DNA from 4 places in the Pectobacterium odoriferum genome. Region 1 is predicted to be linked to each of the others. Evidence: predicted binding sites of a transcription regulator. Region 1 holds the regulator's gene; each other region holds the start of a gene.
The links. The regulator CRP, encoded in region 1, controls carbon source genes, mostly activating them, when cyclic AMP is high. The targets are predictions, from matches to a motif close to ATGTGANNNNNNTCACAT.
Positions count from the first base shown of each region.

Region 2: a site for CRP is predicted at 2,255-2,272, ahead of EO763_RS14565 (ABC-F family ATPase). Genes of this name have one in related genera too.
Region 3: a site for CRP is predicted at 3,483-3,500, ahead of EO763_RS11455 (6-phosphofructokinase). Genes of this name have one in related genera too.
Region 4: a site for CRP is predicted at 3,050-3,067, ahead of EO763_RS20460 (GntP family permease). Genes of this name have one in related genera too.

Region 1 covers NZ_CP034938.1:4,423,097-4,427,821, forward strand. Annotated here, with positions in the region: gene EO763_RS20000 (hydrolase) at 1-845, shown strand, start outside; gene EO763_RS20005 (YheU family protein) at 842-1,078, shown strand; gene EO763_RS20010 (phosphoribulokinase) at 1,204-2,073, shown strand; gene EO763_RS20015 (OsmC family protein) at 2,112-2,519, opposite strand; gene crp (cAMP-activated global transcriptional regulator CRP) at 2,893-3,525, shown strand; gene argD (bifunctional acetylornithine/succinyldiaminopimelate transaminase) at 3,684-4,725, opposite strand, start outside.
Region 2 covers NZ_CP034938.1:3,242,614-3,247,338, reverse strand. Annotated here, with positions in the region: gene treB (PTS trehalose transporter subunit IIBC) at 1-138, opposite strand, end outside; gene EO763_RS14575 (GNAT family N-acetyltransferase) at 707-1,267, opposite strand; gene EO763_RS14570 (PhzF family phenazine biosynthesis protein) at 1,280-2,176, opposite strand; gene EO763_RS14565 (ABC-F family ATPase) at 2,294-3,886, shown strand; gene hutW (heme anaerobic degradation radical SAM methyltransferase ChuW/HutW) at 4,291-4,725, shown strand, end outside.
Region 3 covers NZ_CP034938.1:2,583,524-2,588,248, forward strand. Annotated here, with positions in the region: gene EO763_RS11440 (hemerythrin domain-containing protein) at 1-306, shown strand, start outside; gene EO763_RS11445 (multidrug effflux MFS transporter) at 504-1,703, shown strand; gene EO763_RS11450 (D-amino acid dehydrogenase) at 1,711-2,964, opposite strand; gene EO763_RS11455 (6-phosphofructokinase) at 3,567-4,547, shown strand; gene EO763_RS11460 (PTS sugar transporter subunit IIB) at 4,558-4,725, shown strand, end outside.
Region 4 covers NZ_CP034938.1:4,536,576-4,541,300, reverse strand. Annotated here, with positions in the region: gene EO763_RS20480 (alginate lyase family protein) at 1-424, shown strand, start outside; gene EO763_RS20475 (pirin family protein) at 580-1,275, shown strand; gene gntR (gluconate operon transcriptional repressor GntR) at 1,437-2,432, shown strand; gene EO763_RS20465 (gluconokinase) at 2,442-2,954, opposite strand; gene EO763_RS20460 (GntP family permease) at 3,113-4,489, shown strand.

The sequences.
Region 1 (4,725 bases):
TTCACGGGCTGGAAGGCAGCTTTCACAGCCCTTACGCTCACGGCCTGTTGCATGCCTGTAAGCAGCGCGGCTGGCTGGCTGTCATCATGCATTTTCGCGGATGCAGCGGTAAGCCCAATCGGATGAAGCGTATCTATCATTCCGGCGAAACCGGTGATGCCAGCTATTTTCTGCACTGGATGCAGGAGACACTGGGCAATGCGCCTACCGCCGCTATCGGCGTTTCTCTCGGCGGTAACATGCTGGCCTACCTGCTCGCTCAGCAAGGCGAAGCCTGCTCCCTGTCCGCGGCCGTCATTGTTTCCGCCCCCTTGATGCTCGAACCCTGTAGCCGCAGGATGGAACAAGGCTTCTCTCGCGTCTATCAGCACTACCTGCTGCGTCTGCTGAAGCAAAACGCCGGTCGCAAGCTGGCGGCTTATCCAGATACACTGCCGATTCAGTTGCCGCAGTTGAAGCGAATCCGCCAGTTGCGAGAGTTTGATGACGTCATTACCTCACGTATCCACGGCTTCCACGATGCGGCCGACTACTATCGACGCTGTAGCGCCCTGCCGCTGTTGCCTCAGATTCGTAAACCGCTGCTCATTATCCATGCAAAGGACGATCCCTTCATGACGTCTGAGGTGATTCCCGATCTGTCGCAGTTACCGTCTAATATTGAATATCAACTGACGGAACATGGTGGGCATGTCGGCTTCGTCGGAGGAACGTTGATGAAACCGGAAATGTGGCTGGAACAGCGCATTCCCAATTGGCTTAGCCCATTTTTGGACCATGCCACTAATTCTTTTTCTTCAGGAACCTCTTATTCAGGAACTTTTCATTCAGGAGGAATAGCGTGATTATTCCCTGGCAACAGCTCGATCCAGAAACACTGGATAGCATCATCGAATCTTTCGTCCTGCGGGAAGGCACCGATTACGGCGAACAGGAGCGATCGCTGGCGCAGAAAGTGGAAGATATCCGCAGCCAGCTCCAATCTGGCGAGGTGGTGTTGGTGTGGTCTGAGTTACATGAAACCCTCAATATCATGCCCCGCAACCAGCTCAATGCCGGAGGACATGCCCCTTATTGAGCATGGCAAAAGTCGTGAAAGAACGCGCCAAACATGCTAACAATGATAACTAATTACGTCTTTTTTGAGGATACGCGCAGGCCTCCAGTCTATGCGAACCTCGCGATCACGGAGTCACGCGCCTTATGTCACATCAGCATCCGATTATTGCGGTTACCGGCTCCAGCGGAGCGGGAACCACAACAACCAGTCTGGCCTTCCGTAAGATTTTCCAGCAGTTTGATCTGCGTGCAGCCCAGTTGGAAGGCGATAGCTTTCACCGCTATACCCGCCCGGAAATGGATATGGCGATTCGTAAAGCGCGTGATTCAGGACGCCACATCAGCTATTTCGGCCCAGAAGCGAATGATTTCAGCCTGCTGGAACAGTCGTTTATCGACTATGGCCTGCACGGGCGCGGCCAGACGCGTAAATATCTGCATACCTACGATGAAGCAATTCCCTATAATCAGGTTCCTGGGACATTCACGCCGTGGGAGCCGATGCCGGAACCCACCGATATCCTGTTCTATGAAGGGCTGCACGGTGGCATAGTCACCGAGCAAAACGACGTGGCACAGCATGTCGATTTGCTCGTCGGCGTAGTGCCAATCGTCAATCTGGAATGGATTCAAAAGCTGATTCGTGACGTTAATGAGCGCGGCCACTCGCGTGAAGCGGTGATGGATTCCGTCGTTCGCTCGATGGAAGACTACATCACCTATATCACGCCACAGTTTTCTCGCACACACATCAACTTCCAGCGCGTGCCTACCGTGGACACCTCCAACCCGTTCGCCGCCAAGTCGATTCCCTCACTGGACGAAAGCTTCGTCGTGATTCACTTTCAGGGATTGGATAATATTGATTATCCCTATCTGCTCGCCATGTTGCAGGGGTCGTTTATCTCCCATATCAACACGCTAGTCGTTCCCGGCGGGAAGATGGGCTTGGCGATGGAATTGATTATGGCGCCACTGGTGCAGCGGTTAATCGAAGGGAAAACGATCGAATAAGCGAAACCGGGCACGGTAGTGTCGTGCCCAGAGAGAGATTAAGCCAGCACCCTAACTTCGTGGCTATGCGTCACCTCAACGGCTTTGCCCAGCATCAGTGCCACAGAACAGTACTTTTCCGCCGACAGGGCGACAGCTCGCTCGACAGCTTTGTCAGTCAATCCTTTTCCCGTCACGATAAAATGCAGATTGATGTGGGTAAATAAACGCGGCGCGTCAGACCGACGCTCTGACGTTAATTTCACCTCACAATCCGCCACATCGTTGCGACCTTTTTGCAGAATCGACACCACGTCAATCGCGCTGCATCCTCCTACGGACATCAATACCATTTCCATCGGACTGGGCGCTTTATCGCCAGAATTGCCGTCCATCAATATCTGATGCCCTGATGCGGATTCGCCCAAAAACGTTAAGCCTTCAACCCATTTTACCCGAGCCTGCATGATGCCTCTCCACTAAAATTTTTTTGAAAATTTATATCGTTACTGTACAAAAATCAGCGTTAATCAGAGCTTTGTCATGCTGAAGCGAGACAACACAAGACACATCCTTAAAGCTGTGTTAAAACGAAAATAGAATAGACCTTTTCTGGACAAACCCAGAAACGAAGAAGATGATTACGTGGCCAGATATACCCAGCCACGTTTACGATGCGGCAAGGCAGCAACCGGAAAATCAAGGGTACAGTGGTTCCAGTATATTCCCTGACGTCATTCTGCCTAGACTGAATTTTATTTTTTAGCAGTTAAACACGCCGTACAGGGAACTCTGACCCCTGTAATTTGCGCAGTGAATTACAACAGAGGATGATAGCGAATGGTTCTCGGCAAACCGCAAACAGACCCAACTCTCGAATGGTTCCTTTCCCATTGTCATATTCACAAGTATCCATCGAAGAGCACACTGATTCACCAAGGTGAAAAAGCAGAAACACTTTACTACATCGTGAAAGGCTCTGTCGCAGTGCTAATCAAAGATGAAGAAGGCAAGGAAATGATCCTCTCCTACCTCAATCAGGGCGATTTTATCGGCGAGCTCGGCCTGTTTGAAGAAGGTCAGGAACGCAGTGCCTGGGTTCGGGCAAAAACCGCCTGTGAAGTGGCTGAAATTTCCTATAAAAAATTCCGCCAGCTCATCCAGGTTAACCCAGATATTCTCATGCGTCTGTCTGCGCAAATGGCAAGCAGACTTCAGGTTACCTCTGAGAAAGTCGGCAACCTCGCCTTCCTTGATGTAACCGGCCGTATTGCCCAAACCCTACTCAACCTGGCCAAACAACCTGATGCCATGACGCATCCAGATGGCATGCAAATTAAAATTACCCGTCAGGAAATTGGGCAAATCGTTGGCTGCTCGCGTGAAACCGTGGGCCGCATTCTGAAAATGTTAGAAGACCAGAACCTGATCTCTGCACACGGTAAAACGATTGTCGTTTACGGCACTCGCTAAACCCCTGTCGCGGTACCCTACCAATAAAAAAGCGTGAAGCCTCGGCCTCACGCTTTTTTTATGCCGTGCCATCCCTGCCGCCACCCTTACGGGCCGTCGCAAGCGACGTTGAAAAACGTTCTCTACGTTTTTTTATCACTGCGCTTTTGGGAGCGTAATCAGTTTGCTGTGTTAACGACCTGCGCGACGGCTTTGGCGAACTTCGCCATCCCCTGCGCAATATCGTCTTCATCAATGATCAAAGACGGTACAAAGCGGATCACGTTAGGCCCAGCCATCAGTACCATAAGCCCCTGGGCCGTTGCGGCAGCCAGGAACTCGCCCGCGCGACCGTGCCATTGCGGTTTCAGTTCTGCACCCAGCAGCAGCCCCATACCGCGAACCTGTTCGAATACACCGTACTGCTGATTGATTTTCTCAAGCTCACTGACAAAGCGATCGTGACGATCCGCCACGCCTGACAACACGTCCGGCGTGTTAATGATATCCAGCGCGGCTTCCGCCACCGCACAGGCCAACGGGTTGCCGCCATAGGTGGTGCCGTGTACCCCAACCGTCATGGCCGATGCGATCTCTTCCGTCGTCAGCATCGCACTAATCGGGAACCCGCCGCCCAATGCTTTAGCCGTTGTGAGAATATCCGGCGTAATACCGTAATGCATGTAGCTGAATAATTTACCGGTACGCCCCATCCCGCTCTGCACTTCATCAAATACCAGCAGCGCCTTGTGCTGATCGCACAGATCGCGCACGCCTTGTAAAAACTCAGGCGTCGCAGGCGTAATTCCACCCTCGCCCTGAATCGGCTCCAGCACGACCGCACAGGTGTGATCGTCCATCACTGCTTTCACCGCAGCCAGATCGTTGAAGGGAACATGGACAATGTCCGCAGGTTTAGGCCCGAAACCATCAGCATATTTAGGCTGTCCGCCAACCGAGACGGTGAACAGCGTCCGGCCATGGAACGCATTGTAGAAGGCGATGATCTTGGTTTTATACGGACTATGGCGTTTAACCGCATAGTGACGCGCCAGCTTAAAGGCGGCTTCGTTAGCCTCAGCGCCGGAGTTAACAAAGAACACGCGGTCGGCAAAAGTGGCATCAATCAATTTGCTGGCGAGGCGTAGCGCAGGCTCATTAGTGAAAATATTGCTGGTGTGCCACAGCTTTTCACCCTGCTGCTGCAACGCGTTCACCAAT
Region 2 (4,725 bases), 1.2 Mb from region 1:
GTTCTTGGGATGGGCTTTGGATGAGTCGTGCAAGACGAAGCGGAGACGAGTAATGCAGTGCGTGACCGCCGCGATGTTCTCACGCCCGCCGACCAGTTCGATCAGACGGTCAATATCCTGTTGTTTAACTTTACTCATAGTCATGTCCTTTTTATCTTTTTGCGCAGACGTCGGGGACGCGAAGTAAGTACAAAAAAGCATAGTCTGTTAACGGTGGTTTTGCCGTGAAAGGAAAATGCATTGAGCTGTTTTTAAAAGAGAATGTTCAGGCATGCGGTGTACTGCACAAATCTGCGACGTGTGGGTAGACAAAAAGGAAAGGGGAATGAACAGGGTGTGAGAGAGGATGAAAAAACAAAAGCCGCCTGTAGGAGGCGGCTTCAGAGATTGTTTATATCACAATCAGAACGGGCTGATGATTGACCCAATACGTTCACAGTAACTGACATAAACATCTCCCATTCTTTTAAAGAATTTGCTGATTTTGCGAATCATTTTCATTATCAGGCTCCTCTAACGGGTTAGTTAAATGTGATGTTCATCACGTTTTTAATGTTAGCGAAGATGAAATTGGATTTCAACATTTTTGTGATTTCAGTCACAAAAATATAACGATATGGTAAAGGGAATGCGTCATGAAGAGAAAGAATCTGATGCGCAGCCGGAAGGTCAGCGCATCGGGTAATGGATGGTATTCGGGGGAATATCAGGCAGGATAGCGATAAATATTGTGATCGAACCACTGCTCGCCAATCTGCTCAGCATCTTTCTCCGTATGGTGAAAGCGGAAGCCGAGTCGTTGAGCGACAGCGTTGCTACGCGTATTGGCGGTTGAGGCTCTGATGACGCAGCGGTCAACGAGGCTCGCATTGGTATAGGCCGTTATCAGCGTGCTGACGGCCTGAGAAACGATGCCTTTGCCTTCAAAGGCTTCGGCGATCCAATAGCCAATGACGCCCTCTTTATCCTGAATCGTGTTGAAGGAGACGATGCCAGCCAGCGAGTCGTCCCAGCGGATAAGATACACGGCGGCTGATTTGGCGAGGAATTCTTCTCTGTTGGCGCGAATGGTTTCACGTGTGTCATCGACGGTCTTAACAGAATCCGGCCAGGGTAACGTACGCCGCAGACGCGCTTTTTCCTGCTGAATCAGGGTAAAGAGCGCATCGGCATCGCTTTCTTCCTGAATCGTTAGGCACAAATGGGGCTGATGACGCAATGCATACAATGCATCTGTAAATGACGTATCGGCAAATGGCGTTGCCATAAAATCCCTCCTTTATCCCTGCAACGTACCGTCAACGATCGTGACGCTGTGCCCGCCGATCCACGGTTCATCGTTCAGGTAAGTGACGGTAATCTGGCCATCGCGCTGTAGCATAGTGCCCTGTCGCGCAAGGTAGCTAAGTGGTGCGGTGACGTTATTCGTTGAGTGCTGCTGGCGAAGCAGCGCAGCCAGACAGGCATTGGCGCTGCCGGTAACCGGATCTTCCTTGAGATGGCCGCGTTCGATGTAGAACGCGCGAACTTCATAATCGGCTGGCGTTGCGCCATCGTATGGGCCATAGATGGCGATGCCATTGGTCTGGCTGAGGTTTTGCACAACTGCGAGTGCCTCTGCATCCGGTGTGATGTTCAGGCAGGTGTCGGCGCTGTCTACGCGAATCACGAGCCAGCGAATGCCCATGTGTACCGCGGTGGGCGGGTAGCGGGTATCGATAGCGGCACGATCAAAACCAGCAATGCCCAGCGTTTTTTCCAGCAGTGGCAGGTGTTCACCGTCAAAGGGAACGAGGGTGGCCTGAGGCGCGTGAAAAGCGAGGCTCTTATCCTCACCGATGTTGATCGGCACGAGGCCAATACCGCATTGTTGCACCAACTGGCCCGGAGATTTAGGACGCAATCCTTCTTCCAGCAGGGCATGTGCGGTGCCTAGCGTAGGGTGTCCGGCAAAGGACAGCTCCGATTCTGGCGTAAAAATGCGGACGTGGTAATCCGCTAAAGGATCGGTGGCTGGCAGGACGAACGTGGTTTCTGACAGGTTTGTCCAGCGAGCGATCTCCTGCATTTGCGCATCGGTTAATCCCTTTGCCTCCATAATGACGGCAAGCGGATTGCCCTTGAAAGGCTGCTGGGTGAAAACGTCGACCTGTTTGAAACGACGTAGTATAGGCATCGCATTTCTCTCCTGTATGCGCTATCGCTTAAATATTACTCAAAACTAACCGCGATCCTATCGCGCGCTTGTGGCATAATGCGCGCCAAATCACATTCCGACTCGAGTATAAGTGCTGTGTTAAGTACCAACAATATCACCATGCAGTTCGGCAGCAAGCCGTTGTTTGAAAACATTTCCGTTAAATTTGGCGGCGGCAACCGTTACGGTTTGATTGGCGCGAATGGTTGCGGAAAATCCACATTCATGAAGATTCTCGGCGGCGATCTGGTGCCGAGCGGCGGTAACGTCTTCCTCGATCCTAATGAACGTCTGGGTAAACTGCGTCAGGATCAGTTCGCTTTTGAAAAATACAGCGTGCTGGATACCGTGATCATGGGCCACGGTGAGCTGTGGGCGGTAAAAGAAGAGCGCGATCGTATCTATTCATTGGCTGAAATGAGCGAAGCCGACGGCTATAAAGTTGCCGATCTGGAAGTGCAATACGGTGAGATGGATGGCTACAGCGCAGAATCACGCGCGGGCGAATTGTTGCTGGGCGTGGGGATTCCCGTTGAGCAGCACTATGGCTTGATGAGTGAAATTGCTCCCGGTTGGAAGCTGCGTGTCCTGTTGGCGCAGGCGCTGTTTGCCGATCCCGATATCCTGCTGCTCGACGAACCCACCAACAACCTGGATATCGATACGATCCGTTGGCTGGAGCAGGTGCTGAACGAGCGTAACAGCACCATGATCATCATCTCGCATGACCGTCACTTCCTGAACATGGTCTGTACGCACATGGCGGATTTGGACTACGGCGAGCTGCGTATTTATCCCGGCAACTATGATGAATACATGACGGCAGCGACGCAGGCTCGTGAGCGTTTACTGTCCGATAACGCCAAGAAGAAAGCGCAGATTTCCGAACTGCAATCGTTCGTCAGCCGCTTTAGCGCCAACGCCTCTAAATCCAAGCAGGCGACATCGCGTGCGCGCCAGATCGATAAAATCCAGCTGGATGAAGTGAAAGCGTCCAGCCGTCAAAACCCGTTTATCCGTTTTGATCAGGATAAGAAACTATTCCGTAATGCGCTGGAAGTTGAAGCGTTGAGCAAAGGTTTTGATAATGCTCCGCTGTTTAGCAAGCTGGGTTTGATGGTCGAAGTGGGTGAAAAAGTTGCTATTTTGGGTGCCAACGGTATCGGTAAATCGACATTGCTGAAAACGCTGGTCGGTGATTTCGAACCGGATAGCGGCACCGTGAAATGGTCTGAAAACTCAAAAATTGGCTACTACGCGCAGGATCACGAATACGAATTCGATGAGACGCTGACCGTTTTTGATTGGATGAGCCAGTGGAAACAGGAAAAAGACGACGAGCAAGCCGTGCGCAGTGTACTCGGTCGTTTGCTGTTCAGCCAGGATGATATCAAGAAGAAAGTGAAGGTGTTATCCGGTGGTGAAAAAGGCCGCATGCTGTTCGGTAAGCTGATGATGCAGCGTCCGAATATTCTGGTGATGGATGAACCGACCAACCACCTTGATATGGAATCCATTGAATCGCTGAATATGGCGCTGGAAATGTACGAAGGGACGCTGCTGTTCGTCTCTCATGACCGTGAATTTGTCAGCTCGTTGGCGACCCGTATTCTGGAGATTACGCCAAATAAAGTGATCGATTTCACCGGCAACTATGAAGATTACCTGCGCAGTCAGGGTATTCAGTAAGCCCCATACCGACTTTCAGGCCTAAATCATGGCCTGAAGGTCGGCTCTTTTCCTTTCTTTCGTTCTTTTTATGCTCTATTTGTTTCTTTTCGCTGATGCCATCGGACGGAAACATTCACCGATCCTGCCTGTATTTATTACCCAAATTAACGAACTTTAATAAACGCTGTTTTTTTTTCGTACTTGTTAAAAAAACAAAGAGAGATACACCGTAACCCTCTGAAATAAAACAGCAGTATGGTTTTTGGGCATAATTTTCAGTTTGCACAAAAGAAAACAATTTGTTAATCCCTGTCGTTATTTTTCTGTATTCAAATTCAGCCCATTCATTTACGTTTTCTCCTCGTTGCCAAATAAAAATAATTATCATTTAATTTATTTTATTGATTATTTGGGGGCCGTTAATGAACATCGATTTGACGCCGTATTATGCCGAGCCCGGTGAGCAGCCTTTTGGCGCCCGACGTATGGCAATGCCTTGGCGCAACCATGTGCCGCTTTCACCAGAACAGATTCCGGCCGGTTGGCAGACGCTGAAGCAGCAGACTGTGCCTGCGCGTAAGCGTCTGCTCTACTTGCACATTCCTTTCTGCGCTACGCACTGCACGTTCTGCGGTTTTTATCAAAACAAGCTGCGTGATGACAGCACGGCGACCTATACCCGCTATCTGTTGCAGGAATTGGCGATGGAAGCGGACAGCCCGCTGCATCAGTCTGCGCCGATTCATGCGGTGTATTTTGGCGGGGGGACGCCAACGGCGCTGGCGGCCGATGAACTGTCACAGATCATCCGCGCGATTCGTACCTCTCTGCCGCTGGCACCGGACTGTGAAATCACG
Region 3 (4,725 bases), 1.8 Mb from region 1:
GCTCGCGCCATCGTCGCCATGAGTTCAACTATCAAGCTGCACCTTTCCGCAGAAGATCGCGTGCTTTACCCTTCACTTCAGCGCAGCGGTGACGAGCAGTTAACGAAGATGAGCCAGCATTACCAGAATGAAATGCAAACCATTGCCGCCGATTACGATGCGTTTTCCCGTCGCTGGAATACGGCTTCACAACTGGTTGGTCACGACAGGGATTTTCGGGCTGATGCCAATAACGTATTGCGTAAGGTCTATGAGCGTATGCAGCGGGAGAATCATGATTTTTATCCCCGCATTGAAACGGCCTGAGTGGATTAAGCACAATTGACTAAAGGGCGGAGAATTTCTGGCTGACGACGCTCCGCCCTGTTGATTACCGCCTTCATGCTGTCTTGCTACGCCATCTCCCTCACATTATCGTGACGTTGTCACAAACATAACACTTTCCTTCCGCCACGGTGCGCATTACCCTGTCGAACCCATAAAACGTAGATTTCTGTTTTGTTATGCAACGATTTGTTCTGATTTTACTGGCTCTGGTTCTACTCGGCCCGCTGGGCATTGACATCTATTTACCGCTTATTCCCGCCATCGCCGTGGCGCTGAACAGCCCAGAATCGCTGATTCAGTCCACCGTCGCACTGTTTATTCTGATCATGGGATTAGGCCAACTTCTGGCGGGGCCGCTGGTCGATAAGTACGGTCGACGTCCAATGGCGCTGGCTGGTGTGATTATCTATCTCATCGGCGCGGTCATGGCTGCGCTGGCGACCAGCGCCACGCTGTTCATCCTCTCACGCCTTTTTCAGGGGCTGGCCGTCTGTTGTACCGCCGTCGCCATTTTCAGCAGCGTGCGTGACAAACTGAACGGTGACGATGCCGCCAGAACCTATGGCTTTCTTAACGGCACATTGAACATTGTGCCAGCGCTGGCGCCGCTATTCGGTGGGCTTTTGGCCGAAGCCTTAGGCTGGCGTGCCCCCTTCTGGTTCCTCGCGGGCTACAGCATTTTGGTACTGGCAGTCGTCATCCGCTTTCTTCCTGAAACGCGACCAGATTCAACGTTGCCCGTACACGGCTTGCCGCTGCGCCAATACGTACGTCTGTTATCCGATCGCCACTTTCTGGGATTCGCCTCAGTCAACGCGGGCGCGATGGGGATGGCGTTAACCTATGTCACCTTCTCTCCTGTGGTGTTGATGAATGAGGCCCAGCTCACGCCGCTTGAGTTTTCGATTGCCTTTGGCGTAAACGGTTTTTGGATCATGCTGGTCAGCTTCTTTGCGAATCGCATTATCCGCAAAGTCGGCCGACCGCGCTGTCTGGCTATTGGTAGCCTGCTGATGGGTACGGGTTTTCTTTCGCTGCTTAGCGGCGTCGTTCTCTTACCCGAAGCGATGCAAAACACCTGGCCAACCTACATGCTGCCCGTCGCGCTGGCCTGTGCAGGTCTGGCATTTTTGATCGGGCCGTCCACCAGCTATGCGCTGGAGCCTTATTCCAATGAGGCGGGAATTGCATCAGCGATGGTAGGATTTGTGCAGATGGCGGGCGGTGCAGCGCTGGGACTGATTGCTATGGCGCTCCCGCTGCCGTCAAAAATATCCCTGGCGCTGGTGATGCTCTGTGCCGCCTTGCTGGCGATACGCGCCCGTCTGCTCACGCGGCACCACAAGGGCAGCATTACGCCACTGCCCCGCACGTAGTTTAAAACTAACGAACATACCTTCCCACGGACAAATCATCGGACTCAATCTCCGGTGATTTGTCCGACAGAATATCCGCTAGCAATTTCCCCGATCCACAGGCCATCGTCCAGCCTAACGTGCCATGACCCGTATTCAGGTACAGATTTTTCAGCGGTGAGCGCCCTACCAGCGGCGTGCCGTCCGGCGTCATCGGGCGCAGCCCCGTCCAGAATGTTGCTTGCTCAATCGGGCCGCAATAAGGATAGAGATCGCGCACCACCATTTCCAGCGTTTCACGGCGCTTGGGATTCAGCTCAGTGTTGAAGCCCACGACTTCTGCCATTCCACCAACGCGGATGCGACGATCAAAGCGGGTAATCGCTATTTTATAGGTTTCATCCAGTACGGTAGAAACCGGTGCCGAGGCGTCATCTGCTAGCGGGATCGTCAGCGAATAGCCTTTCAGCGGATAAACCGGAATATCAAACCACTGACGCAGTAATCCAGTGGAATAGGAGCCGCAGGCCATCACATAGGCATCTGCCACGATGATTTCGTCGTCGCACTGCACGCCCGTGACGCTCTGCCCTTCAACCCGCAACTGACGAGCGTTACGCCCCAGTTTAAAGGTGACGCCAGCCTCGGCGGACATCGCCGCCAGTTGGCGAGTGAACAGCTGGCAATCGCCCGTCTCATCATGCGGTAAACGCAGCCCACCAGTCAGTTTTCCCGCCACGTTCGCCAGCGCGGGTTCAACCGAGGCAAGCTCATGGCGAGTCAACAGTTGATACGGTACGCCAGCCTCTTCCAGCACGGCGATATCCCGTGTCGCATTGTCATATTGCTGTTCAGTGCGAAACAGTTGCAGCGTTCCACCTTGCCGCCCCTCGTACTGGATACCGATATCCTGCCGCAGCGCTTGCAAACAGTCGCGGCTGTATTCCGCCAGACGCACCATCCGCGCTTTATTGGTTTTATAGTGGCGCGCATCGCAGTTGATCAACATTTGCCACATCCAGCAAAGCTGCGCGGCCGTAAAGTCTGGCCGGATGGCCAGCGGTGCATGGCGCTGAAACATCCACTTTATCGCTTTCAGCGGTATGCCCGGCGCAGCCCAAGGCGCGGCATAGCCAGGGGAAATTTGTCCGGCATTCCCGGCGCTGGTTTCCAACGCGGGCTCCGGTTGCCTATCGATAACGGTAACATCATGCCCTGCCTGCGCAAGATACCAAGCAGTACTTACGCCAACGACGCCACTTCCCAGAATCACAACCCGCATGCTACCGCTCTCCCTTTCTCTCCGTTAAAAACCGTCTAATCTACTGGAAAAATGCTTATTTAATGGAATAAAACACTAGTTAAAAGATAAAACTGAAGACTACTCTAGCATTTGGGAAGGAATTGTCACCCGCCTCGACGATAACATTTATCTATCCCCGTCATACTTCAAGTTGCATGTGCGTTGGCTGCGTTCACTCACCCGAATCACTTACTCAAGTAAGTTCATCGGGATTCCTTCTCTTGCCGCCTTCCTGAAACTCGAATTATTTAGGGTATATTGTTCTCTTATCTATTCATCACTGATGATCGTAACGAAATAACTGTGAAATCATTCACAAAATGCGTATTCACTCTTTAGCTGAAAAGATAAAGAAGAATAAAAAAGATGAAAATGTTAAATGCCTAATGAATTAACAAGTTAGTTAATTTGCTTATTTTAAAATCGTGACAATCATCACAATAATTGAATTAACGACATCACTGTCAAGACATTCAGCCCCGTAATTAAATACAAATTTGCGACATTCATCAAAAAAACGCCTTATCAGTTTAATAACATTGTGTTCACACGGTGGTTATTCATATTTCCAGAGGGCGACGATGAAAATTGGATTAGTCATTAGCGGCGGCGACGTTAGCGGAATAAATAACTTCATCTTTCAGGTGAATAGAATGACTGCCTCCGACATCGTCATTTTCGATGGTGGAATTAATGGCCTTATCGATAACTGCTGTAAAGTGCTCACTCGCCGTGATTTGGTGGATTATTCCCTCTCAGCAATGCCCCTGATTACTTCAGGGAGAAAAACCGGAAAATGTAGAAAAACAGACTATGAGCACATCGTCAAAAACATTCAAAAACAAAAACTCGATGCGCTCATTATGGCGGGAGGAGATGGCTCATTCCAATTTCTAAAAAAACTCAGTCACTATGGTATTCATTGCTATGGCGTAGGAATGACAATTGATAATGATATTTCAGGGAACCGCTATACGATCGGTTTTTCTACCGCCTGCGAGCAGGTAATGAGTGAAGTAGAGAAATTGCGAAATACAGGCCGTGGACTACAAGGGCGGGTATTCATGATTGAATTACTCGGCGGTTATTGTGGCGAATTGACATTGCAGGCGGCATTAAAGAGCAACGCAGATATCGCACTCATTCCAGAATCACCGTGGGATATTGAACAATTATCACAATGTATTCGGGATAAAATCGCGGAACAAAACAGCGTAATCATTTTATGCTCTGAAGGTTATACCCATGAATATACTCCTGGCTTTCAGGGCGCTATCGACACCATTATCAAGAAACTAGAGCATAAGATTGGCATCCGTATCCGAAAAACCATTTTGGGATATGGTTTACGAAATGGCGCGCCCACTGGGGAAGAAATTATTCAGGGCATCCTGTTAGCAGAAGAAGTAGTTCGGTGTATTAATACCGGACTAACCAATAAAATCATCATTATCAATAATAACAACAAAGCCATTCCTATCGATCTGGAGGATTCCGAACGACGTTTGATTGATGTCGACAGTCACTATTATAAGCTCGCGAAAGCTCATCACCTGATATGAGGCCATGATTATGTTGAAAGTACTTTGCGTTTGCGGCTGTGGATTAGGTTCCAGTTTCGCTATCGAAATGAGTGCGAAATCCGTACTAAAAAAACTAGGAATTGATGCAGAAATAAATCACACCACGATTTCAGAAGCTTCTGCTTTCAATTATGACGTTATTTTAACCCAGAAAATA
Region 4 (4,725 bases), 110 kb from region 1:
CGTCCTGCAATCTGTCAGCAAATCGAGAAATCAGGATAATACCGGGACGCTGGCCACGGTTACCGGCGAATCAACGCCCATTATCGTCAATGGGGTCAATCCGTCTGTAACCAGCGGGATTCAGGCGATTCACCTGACGCAAAATAGATTCGCTTTTCGTTCGATACAGACCGGAAAATATATTTCTGTCTCCGCAGAAGGGCATTTATTGGCATCTGCCAGCAATGTGACCGACAGCGAATCCTTTATTTATACCGATTCTGGCAATGGTAATGGGACGCTGTTGGCTCTGTCTACTCGTCGCTATGTCGTTATGGATCCTGATACCTATCAAATTTCAGCGACCGGAACAGGCGTTAATAATGATAACGGTCGGTGGACCATGTTATATCCAAATCCGATAGAGTTAGGTGTTGTTAAGTAATCACTGAATACGGAGCCGGAGCTAACCTCCGGTTCCTTCATTTCTCAACGCGGCATCCTGTTCTGATTTTTCGAACAGAGCGATGAGTTTTTTGCGCTATCTTATTTACCACCGCCCGTTACACTTTCCTTATCAAAAACGCGGGAGGAAATAACATGATCTATTTACGTCAAGCGCAAGATCGCGGACATGCGAATCACGGCTGGCTCGACAGCTGGCACACATTCTCATTTGCCGATTATTACGATCCTGATTTCATGGGATTTTCGGCACTGCGCGTGATTAATGAAGACTATATCGAAGGCGGTCAGGGCTTTGGCACGCATCCGCATAAAGATATGGAAATTCTGACCTATGTGTTGTCCGGTGCGGTTGAACATCAGGACAGCATGGGAAATAAAGAGCAGGTGCCAGCGGGCGAATTCCAGATTATGAGCGCGGGAACGGGTATTCGTCATTCTGAATACAACGCCAGCAAGGACGAGCAACTGCACCTGTATCAAATCTGGATTATCCCAGAAAAAACCGGCCTGACGCCGCGCTACGAGCAGAAGCGCTTTGATGTGCTGCAAGGGCGTCAACTGGTGCTGTCTCCGGATGCGCGTGAAGGCTCGCTGAAGGTCTTTCAGGACATGACGCTGTGGCGCTGGGCGCTGAAAGCGCAGGAGCAATCGGTGTATCAGATTCAGGCTGACCGTCGCGTCTGGGTTCAGGTGGTGCGCGGTACGGTAGAGATTAACGGCCAGAAAGCGGAAACCAGCGATGCGTTTGCCGTGTGGGATGAAACGGCGATCTCCGTACACGCCAGCGAGGACAGCGAAATTCTGCTGTTTGATCTGCCGCCAGTATAATGACGAGTGAGAAAAGTGAAGAAGCTCGCGTAGGAAAAGACGCGGGCTTTTTATTTGTCACTGCCTGACGTCACCATTCAGATTCTGCCTCTTTGCCTTTACTTTCTTTATGCTTTTTTTGTTAGACTTAGCTTACTGTTTTTCAGGCATTTTAGTCGACGATGAAGAAAAAAAGACCCGTTCTCCAGGACGTTGCTGACCGCGTTGGGATTACCAAAATGACGGTAAGCCGTTATTTGCGTAATCCCGCTCAGGTGTCCGCCGCGTTGCAGGAAAAGATCGCTATTGCATTGGATGAGCTGGGCTATATCCCCAATCTCGCGCCGAATATGCTCGCCAGCTCCACCAGCCGGGCGATTGGTGTGCTGCTGCCGTCATTAACCAATCAGGTTTTCGCCGAAGTATTGCGCGGGATTGAACGCACGGCGGAAGCGCACGGCTACCAGACCATGCTGGCGCACTATGGCTATCATCCTGACAGAGAAGAACAGCGTCTGACTTCACTGCTGTCGTATCACATCGATGGGCTTATTCTCGCCGAACGTACCCACACGCCGCGCACGCGCCAGATGCTGGACGTTGCCGGCATCCCGGTAGTCGAGTTGATGGATTCTGTCTCCCCCTGTCTGGATATGGCTGTCGGGTTTGATAACGTAGAAGCCGCGCGGCAGATGACGCTACGTATGGTCGCGTTGGGGCATCGTCATATCGTCTATCTCGGCGCGCGGCAGGATGAGCGTACGATTATGCGCTGCCGAGGCTATGAGCAAGCGATGTGGGAAAGTGAGCTCAAGAGTTATTGCGTGATGAGCGAGCGGGCGTCTTCCTATTCGCTTGGTGGCGAACTGCTGCGGCAGACGCAGGCGGAATACCCGCAGGTCGATAGCGTATTTTGCACCAATGACGACTTAGCCGTCGGTGCGATGTTCGAATGCCAGCGGCAGGGGCTGCGCGTGCCGGATGACATTGGCGTAGCGGGTTTCCACGGGCACGACATTGGTCAGGCGATGGTGCCGAAGCTGGCTAGTGTACTGACGCCGCGTGAACACATGGGGCGCGTCGGCACCGAACAACTGCTGGCTCGTCTGCGGGGCGAGCCAGTCGCACAGGATAGGATCGATGTTGGCTTTACCGTGCTGGACGGTGAAAGCCTCTAAGCGGCGGCGTTAGCCTGCCGCACGCAGTGCTTCAACGCAGCGCTGTACGACGTCCTCTCGGGTGCCGTCAATATCGACTTTCAGGACATCCGGCTCATCGCTGCCCGGTTCTTCCAGCGCATCGAACTGGCTTTTCAGTAGATCTGTCGGCATGAAGTGGCCTGCTCTGGCTTTGTGACGCTCCAGAACCAGCTCAAAGCTGCCTTTCAAATAGATAAACACCATCTTTTCGTTCCCTTCGCGCAGGCGGTCGCGGTAACGCTTTTTCAGTGCGGAACAGACGATGATGCCCGTCTCGTTTTTGTGCGCCAGGCTGTAGGCAACGTCGCTGAGTCGCTCCAGCCACGGTGCGCGGTCGTCGTCATTCAACGGTGTACCACTGGCCATTTTCTGGATATTTGCGCGCGGATGCAGATCGTCGCCGTCAATAAATTTTGCCTGAATGGCGCGGCCAAGTTCAGCGCCAACTGAGGATTTTCCACTGCCTGATACGCCCATCAGAATAATGCTTCGACCTGACATAATTTGATCTCTATCTCAAAATGTAAATTAAATGGTGTTTGATAGTTCCTGATTTTAACATGTTACCCGTATCATGTTACCGGTATCAAATGATGATGTGATACACCTCACAAACAATTAGCCAACCCAGACCGAGTGCCCTAAAGAGATTATTAACGATGACAGAAATCACCTCCGCCTATAGCGCCAGTGTGTTGTTGACCATTGCCGCTGGTGCAGTCGCACTGTTACTGGTGCTGATTATGCGCTTTAAAATCCATGCGTTCCTCGCGCTGACGCTGGTCAGTTTGGTCACCGCGCTGGTAACGAAAACGCCGTACGAAAAGATAGTCCCGACACTGCTGAGCGGTTTCGGTAGCACGCTGGCATCTGTTGCGCTGCTGGTGGGGTTGGGAGCCATGATTGGCCGACTGCTGGAGGTGACCGGGGGGGCTAATGTCTTAGCAGATACCCTGATCAATAAATTTGGTGAACACCGTGCGCCTTTTGCGCTGGGTGTTGCTTCCCTGCTGTTCGGCTTCCCGATCTTTTTTGATGCCGGTCTGGTCGTGATGCTGCCGATTATTTTCAGCGTGGCGAAGCGTTTTGGCGGTTCGACATTAAAATATGCTTTCCCTGCTGCGGGTGCATTTGCGGCAATGCATGCGCTGGTTCCACCCCATCCCGGTCCGGTTGCTGCCAGTGAACTGTTAGGTGCCAACATCGGGTTACTGGTGATCATCGGTACGATCATTGCCCTACCAACCTGGTATTTCGGCGGCTATCTCTATGGCCTGTACGCGGGGAAAAAGTTCGATATCAAGCTGCCTTCCAGCTTCCTCTCTGCGGTTGAAACCGATTCTACGGTTGAACCGCCACGTTTTGCCGTGGTACTGAGCATTCTGCTGCTGCCACTGGTGTTGATCTTCCTTGATACGGGGCTGAATACGCTGACGGTCATGGGGATGGTGAGTGGCGATAATGGCGTAGTACAGTTCTTGCGTATGTTGGGGAAAACGCCGGTTGCGCTATTGATTACGGTGTTCTTTGCGCTGATGGTTTTTAGCGGTCGCAAGAGCGGCTCACATCTTGAAAAAATTTGTGACGGGGCGTTAGGTCCGATTTGTGCCATTATTTTGGTAACGGGTGCAGGTGGGATGTTCGGTGGCGTTCTGCGTTCCAGCGGCATTGGTAATGCGCTGTCAGGCGCACTGGCGGATACGGGAATGCCCGTCATTGTTGCCGCATTTGTGGTATCGATGGCACTTCGCGTAGCGCAGGGGTCTGCCACTGTAGCGCTGACAACCACGGCTGCCTTGATGGCACCAATGGTGGCGGCGACGCCTGGCCTCAGCCAGTTCGATCTGTGCTTTATCGTGGTGGCGATTGCGGGTGGTGCAACCGTGCTGTCGCATGTGAATGACTCGGGTTTCTGGTTGGTCAGTCGTTTCCTCGAAATGGATGAGAAAACGACCCTGAAAACCTGGACGGTGATGGAAACGCTGCTCGGCACCATCGCGTTCCTGATAGCGTTGGTGGGGAGTATTCTCCTCTAATGTTTTTAACCCCCCTTCCTTGTGGAGGGGGCTTTTAGTCACATTTTTTATGCCGACTAAGAGATGGTTTCGTGCGCGATAATGTCGTTATTTTCATGCTACTTCGTAGCACGCGCCCGACATGGGGCGGCTCAAACGCCGCTCGCCCCATGACCCCAGGCTTCTGGCTAAATTATGCCGCTACGCGGTGCCATCGGCGTTCATGACCACCTTTCGAGCCGACGGTGACGCGCTCC